2 regions of the Streptomyces sp. CA-210063 genome follow, and region 2 is predicted to be linked to the other one. Evidence: riboswitches for the same ligand, from Rfam matches in the RefSeq annotation. Region 2 holds a riboswitch; the other holds the start of a gene.
The links. A riboswitch is a leader RNA that binds a small molecule or an ion and turns the genes downstream of it on or off. The one in region 2 is predicted to bind cyclic di-AMP.
Positions count from the first base shown of each region.

Region 1: it holds a riboswitch for cyclic di-AMP, as region 2 does, so the genes downstream of both, JIX56_RS27935 (LysM peptidoglycan-binding domain-containing protein) here and JIX56_RS24790 (M23 family metallopeptidase) in region 2, are expected to answer to the same signal.

Region 1 is NZ_CP102512.1:6,368,813-6,372,230, reverse strand. Features, by position in the region: gene eno (phosphopyruvate hydratase) at 1-577, opposite strand, end outside; gene JIX56_RS27935 (LysM peptidoglycan-binding domain-containing protein) at 984-1,664, opposite strand; cyclic di-AMP (ydaO/yuaA leader) riboswitch at 1,669-1,834, opposite strand; gene JIX56_RS27930 (LysM peptidoglycan-binding domain-containing protein) at 2,017-3,027, opposite strand; gene JIX56_RS27925 (cytochrome P450 family protein) at 3,211-3,418, opposite strand, start outside.
Region 2 is NZ_CP102512.1:5,685,393-5,688,810, reverse strand. Features, by position in the region: gene JIX56_RS24790 (M23 family metallopeptidase) at 138-1,199, opposite strand; cyclic di-AMP (ydaO/yuaA leader) riboswitch at 1,211-1,368, opposite strand; gene JIX56_RS24785 (PP2C family protein-serine/threonine phosphatase) at 1,683-2,804, opposite strand; gene JIX56_RS24780 (GTP cyclohydrolase II) at 2,962-3,418, opposite strand, start outside.

The sequences.
Region 1 (3,418 bases), 680 kb from region 2:
TCTTGAGGGTGTGGTAGACCTCGGCGCCCCAGCGCAGGGCCTCGGAGAAGGACTCCGCGCCGATCGGGGCGATCATGAACTCCTGGATGTCCACGTTGGAGTCGGCGTGCGAGCCGCCGTTCAGGATGTTCATCATCGGAACGGGCAGCAGGTGCGCGTTCGGGCCGCCCAGGTAGCGGAAGAGCGGCAGGTCGCTGGCCTCGGAGGCGGCGTGGGCGACGGCGAGGGAGACGCCGAGGATGGCGTTGGCGCCGAGGGAGCCCTTGTTGTCGGTGGCGTCCAGGTCGAACATCGCCTGGTCGATCAGACGCTGCTCGGTGGCGTCGTAGCCGACGAGCTCCGGGCCGATCTGCTCGATCACGGCGAGGACGGCCTTCTCGACACCCTTGCCGAGGTAGCGGTTGGGGTCGCCGTCACGGAGCTCGATGGCTTCGAAGGCACCCGTGGAGGCGCCGGACGGAACGGCGGCACGACCCGTGCTGCCGTCGTCGAGGCCGACCTCGACCTCGACCGTGGGATTGCCTCGGGAGTCCAGGATTTCCCGGGCTACGACGACGTCGATGGACGGCACGAGCATCTCCTTCTTGGGATGTGACGCGATGGCGACTAGAGCCTAACCGCCCCGGAGCCGTCGACACCCGACCGACCGCCCCATGGGCAGACAGACGGTATCCATTGTTCCCATCCGGAACAAAGCGGGGGTGAACACGAGAAGTGAACAGGAGGGGTGAACAGGAGGGGTGAACAGGAGGGGTGAACAGGAGGAGTGAGCAGGAAAGGGGGCCCCGCGGGAAAGACAAAACCCCGCCCCGGTGCGTACGGGGGAATGCGCACCGGGGCGGGGAGCTCGTGGGGACGGGGGGACGGCCCTCACGAGGCCTTCACTATGGAGGACACGGATGTGAGCGGGCTGTGGTTCAGCTGGGGAGCGGCCATTTTTCGGCCCAGCTCAGCCCGGCCACACCCGGTCCGGCCATGCCGGGTCAGCTCAGGTGGAGCTGCTGGCCCGGGAAGATGAAGTCGGCGTCGTCGATGATGTCCTTGTTCAGCTCGAAGAGCTTCTCCCAGCCACCCTCGACGTTCTCCTTCTCGGCGATGGCGCTGAGGGTGTCGCCGCTGACGACCTTGTACTCGCCGTCGCCCTTCTTGACCTTCTTGCCGGTCGGGGTCTCGACGGTGGCGCGCTCGGAGGAGCGGGAGGCGCGGGTCTCCTGGGTGCTCTCCTGGGTGCTCTCCTGCGAGGAGCCGGAGTTCGAGTTGCCGCTGGAGGCGGCGGCGCCGTCGTACGAGGCGCTGGACAGGCCGGTGCCGCAGACCGGCCAGGCACCCTTGCCCTGGCCCGCGAGGACCTTCTCGGCTGTCGCGATCTGCTGGGCCTTGCTCGCCTGGTCGGCGGTGGAGGCGTACTGCGTACCGCCGTAGGCGGCCCAGGTGGAGGCCGAGAACTGCAGGCCGCCGTAGTAGCCGTTGCCGGTGTTGATGGACCAGTTACCACCGGACTCGCACTGGGCGACGGCGTCCCACTCGGAAGCGGTGGCGGCGGAGGCGCTGCCGGCGACCATCAGCGGGGCGGCGATCGCGGCGGCACCGGTGACACCGGCGACGGCGATGGCGCGAGCAGCCTTGGACGGGCGGCGGTGCTTGCCCTTGCTGGAAAACAGCATGGAGAGATCCCCTCACCGACGCCTGCGAGGTGAGCTGTCGGGTTCGGGCCGGTTGAGTTGCCCGGCCACTCCTCCGTGGGAGGCGTGGCTTCACCCCAAGCCGCTCCGTCAACTGCCCGGTGCGGCACTTACCTTGGGTCCCCCGCTCCTGCCTACGGCGCTTGACGCGACGACTGTTCCATGCGGCCGTTGGCAGGATTCGGCGTACCGACCGCAGGGGCCCGCTGTGGCGAGCGGTCACGACCGTAAACACGTGATTCGCCGAATATCAAAGACGATCAGGGGGTCTGTGATTCATCTCCCACCGAGATCAAATCCGACATTCAGGGGCGAACCCCGACCCGAACTCCCGCTACTTTTCGCCCGTTTCGACGCCGACTTCAAGGGTCTGACCGGGAAGGATGAGGTCCGGGTCAGTTCCGACCGTGCCCTCGTTCTCGGCGTAGAGCTCCCGCCACCCGCCGTCCAGCCCGAGCGAGTTCGCGATGCCCGTCAGGCTGTCGCCCGCCCGGACGGTGTACGAGCCGTCCACGGCCTCGCGCGCCGCGTCGCCACCGCGGGATGCGTGACGGCCGGAGGACGAGGAGTCGGCACGGGAGCCGGTACGGGAGTCGCCGGCCGCGTCCGCGTCGGCATCGGTGCTTTCGTCGGCGCTGGTGCCGCGGTGGCGGCCGGTGCCGTTCTCGGTGTCCTCGGCGGCGGAAGAGTCATCACTCTGCCCCGAGTTGTCCGAGTTGTCGTTCTCGGAGTCGTCAGTGGAGGAGCTGTCGGACCCCTTCGAGGTGTCGCTGCCGGAACCGGTGGAGTCATCCGAGTCGATGTCGGCCTTGGTGGAGCCTTCGATGACATTCGCGGACGAGTCCGATGATTCAGATGAGTCAGTCGAACGGGATGAATCAGACGTACCGGATGTATCGGATGATCCGGATGAACTGTCCGAGTTCGACGAACCGTCCGCGGCGCCGGTGTCCACGTCGGCGGAACCGGAGTCACCGGCGAGGTTGTGGAGCACTCCGCAGACGGACCAGACACCGACGCCCTGGTCGGCGAGCACCTTCTCGGCGATCGCTATCTGCTGCGAACGGCTGGCCTGGTCGGCGCTCGTCGCATAGTCGAGGCCGCCGTACTTCTCCCAGTTCGCCTGGGTCAGCTGGAGGCCGCCATAACGCCCGTTGCCGGTGTCCGCGCTCCACGAGCCGCCGCTCTCGCACTCCGCCACCTGGTCCCAGGTGGTTCCGCTGGCCGCGCTCGCGCCGGTGGCGCCGAGGAGTGGGATGGCGATGGCCGAGCCGGTCACTCCGGCCGCGACGAGGAGGGCCGGAGCCTGACGGGGGCGACGGTGACGACCGTTCCCGGAGAGCATGCGGTTGCCTTTCACGCGACAGCAGGGGCCTGTGCGACGGGTGTGGTGGCCCTTCGCACTGACGTGTGAACGTATCGGCAGTCGATCAGTTGTCACAAGTTAATGCAGCGCAGATCACGTGAAGATCACAGAGCTGAGAGAGTGTCATCTCCTGGCGCGGAATGGGGTACTGCTACGGGCCGCTCACAGACCACTCACGGGCTGCTTCCGCGCGACGAATTCCACCGGAAGCGTGCGCAATCCCCGCATGATGAGCCCTCCGCGCCACCTCAAATCGGCCGAATCCACGGCGAGTCGTAGATCGGGGAGGCGGGTGAGGAGCGTCGCCAGCGCGGTCTGGCCTTCGAGGCGGGCGAGGGGGGCGCCGAGACAGTAGTGGATGCCGTGGCCG
Region 2 (3,418 bases):
GTCAGGAGGAGACAGAGGAGAGGCCCCGGGCCCCCGCCGCCCCGCATGACGAACGCCGCGCAGCCCTCATGGGGTTGCGCGGCGTCTCGGGTCCCTGCCGGCCCAACGGCCTTGCGGGGTTGCCGTTCGTTCGGGTCTTACGGGTTCAGGCCCTTGCTGCGCAGCCATGCCGCCGGGTCGATGCCGTTGGCGGAGCCGGCGGCGTGGACCTCCATGTGGAGGTGGGCGCCGGTGACGTTGCCGGTCGCGCCGACGCGGCCGATGACGTCGCCGGTGGCGACCTTCTGGCCGACGCTGACGCCGATGGAGGACTGGTGGGCGTACCAGATCTCGGTGCCGTCATCGAGGGTGAGGACGGTCTTGTAGCCGTAGGAGCCCTCATAGCCGGCCCGCGTGATGGTGCCGCTGTGGACGGCCTTGATGAGGGTGCCGGTGGGCGCGGCGAAGTCGAGGCCGGTGTGGTAGCCGGAGGACCAGTAGGGGCCGGCCTGACCGAAGGTGGAGGTGAGGGTGTACGAGGAGGTGGGAAGCGTGAACTGCTTGGCGAGGGCCTCGAGGCGCTCGGCTTCCCTCTTCGCCGCGGCCTCCTCCTCCGCCTTCTTCTTGGCGGCGGCTTCCTTCGCCTCGGCTTCCTTCTTCTCCTGGGCGGCCTGCTCGGCGGCCTTCTTCGCGGCGGCCGTCTGGGCGGCCTCGGCGGAGGCCTTGTCGAAGGCGTCCTGCTGGGACTCGGCCTGCGCCATGATGCGGGCGCGCAGCGCCTCGCCGGCGTCCGCCGTGCCCTGCTCTGTGTCGGCGGCGATCAGGCCGGCGCTGCTGAGGGGGGTGGTGGAGGCCTGCGGCTCCGCCTCCTCCTCCTTCTCCGTGTCGTCCTCGAAGACCGAACCGACGTCGGGCATCGATATGGACACCGGGGCCTTGCCGGACTGCGCGCTGGCCATACCGGCGCCGCCGACGGCGGCTATGACACCGACGCCGAGAACCGTGGAGCTGCGGGCGAGTCCGCCACGGGCGAGTCCGCCGCCCTTCTTGGCGACGCGGTGCCGGCCGCGAGCGGGGCGAATGGACTCCTCGTTGGGGTTCCACTCCTGCCAGGGGCCCTCGTTGTCGCTGTTGTAGCTGCCGTAACCGAACGTCTGGCTCTCGCCGTCGCGTTGGCTCGGTACGAACGGGGCTTCGGTCGCGGACCGGTTGGACGCCACGTGGGCGTACTCCTTTCCTTCCTTCTCGCCTACCGGGTTAGCTGACGGGTTCGGAGCAGGAAGGTCTCCTACGCGCGTAAACCTGACGTGCTGCCACGACGGTTTCCGCGCGATTCACCCCAGGGTGGTGGTTCCCCGGTTCCCTTGCGGGATTCGGCGCGTGAGCACGGAGCCGTCTCTTGTGACGGCTGGGACGACCGCGCTGCGTTATCGAACGTTAATAGACGCGAGTACTCCATTCCAAGCTGTTCTGGATGATCGTTCCGGCTTTCGCGCAGGACTTACGGGTCATGAGGGGCGGAAAACGGGCGAGTTGACCTTGCCTCTGGAGTAACAAGAGTTCTGACGGCACGTCAGTTGGTATACGGAGAAAGGTCGGGCGGACACGTTCGGTGACATCGATCGTGAACGATGTGAGAGAGACGTGTGGGGAGGCACACGGAGAGGTGCCGAGAAGGGCGCGAGAAGGGCGCGAGAAGGGCGTCAGGGGCGGCGGACCGCCAGGAGCGCCATGTCGTCCGTCGTGCGGTCGCCCGTGTGTCGGCGCACCTCCTCCGCGAGGGTTGTCAACAGGGCGCGCGGGCCGGGGAACGTACGACCGGACAGCCGCTCGGCCGGGTCGTAGAAGACGCCTCGGCCGTCGCGGGCCTCGGAGAGGCCGTCGGTGTAGAAGAGCAGCGTGGCGCCGGGCGGGAATCCGGTCTCCTCGGCGCGGTCCGGCCAGGTGCCCAGGTCGTCCATGCCGAGCGGGAGCGCGGGCTGCGGGGCCTCCACGGTGCGCAGGACGCCGTCGGCGTACAGCAGCAGTGGTGAGGGGTGGCCGCGGTTGACGATCCGGGCGCGGCCGGCGCCGTGCGGGAACTCCGCCAGTACGGCCGTGACGAACCCCTCGCGCTCCACGGCCGCGTCCCGCCGCGCCGCCTCCCGCCGCGCTCCCTCCCGGGCCAGCGCCCGTTCCAGCCGCTGGGCGACCGCTTCGAGCGTCGACTCCTGCTCGGCCGCCTCCCGGAACGCGCCGATCAGCACCGCCACCGCCGACACCGCGCCGAGCCCCTTGCCGCGCACATCGCCCACGATCAGCCGTACGCCGTGGGGGGAGTCCTGCACCGCGTACAGATCACCCCCGATCGACGCCCCGGCCTGCGCCGCCTCGTACCGCGCGGCGATCTCCAGCCCGCCGATCCGCTCCTGCGGCACCGGCAGTACGGCCCGCTGCGCCGCCTCGGCGATCTCGCGGGCGGTGGCGAGCCGGGCGTCGCTGCGGCGGACGAGGCGGTTGATGAGTACGGCCAGTACGGCGACGGTGGTCACCGTCGCGATCTCGGTGATCGCGTCCACGTGGCCCGTGTCGCCGTAGCGGATGTGTACGGCGGTGATGCCGGCGATCGAGACCACACCGGTGATCACCGTGCCGTGCAGCGAGAAGAGCGGGGCCGCCACGAGTGGCGCGGCGGTGAAGAAGGGGACCGCCGTGAACTCGCGCGGGGTGAAGTGGTCGTAGAAGAGTCCGATGGCGATCAGCAGGACCGGGATGACGCGGACGAGCGTACGGGCGTACGAGAAACGCCGGCCGACCGGCTGCCTCGCGCCCTCTCGCTGCCCCACGGATACAGGGTTCACGGGGGTGGGGTGCGGGGCCAGTCGGCGGGGCCGAGTGGGCTAGCGGGCCGGTCGCACCGGTCCGCCCCTGGCTCGTTCCCCGCGTCCTCGTTTCCGTCCCCTTCCCGTCCCCTTCCCGTCCCCTTCCCGTTTCCTCCGGGACTCAGCCGGCCGTCAGTTCGGTCAGCTCCGGCAGGGGGAGCGTGTGCTGGGTCTGGAGGACCTTCGCGCGGAGGTAGCGGACGTTGTGGGCGGTGGTGAAGACGCCCGTGGGGACGCGGTGCCGGACGCCGACACCCAGGTCACGGAGCTGCTGCCCCTTGTCGGGGTTGTTGGAGAGCAGGTCCAGCTCGTCGATGCCGAGGGCGCCCAGCATCTGGGCCGCCGCCGTGTAGTCGCGGGCGTCCTCCGGCAGTCCGAGCGCCGCGTTCGCCTCGTAGGTGTCGAGGCCCTGGTCCTGGAGGGCGTACGCGTCGAGCTTGTTGTAGAGACCGATGCCCCGGCCCTCCTGGCGGAGGTAGAGGAGGACACCGCCACGGTCGGCGATCCGCTCCACCGCCTCGCGCAGCTGCGGACCGCAGTCGCAGCGGGCCGAGCCGAAGACGTCGCCGGTCAGGCAC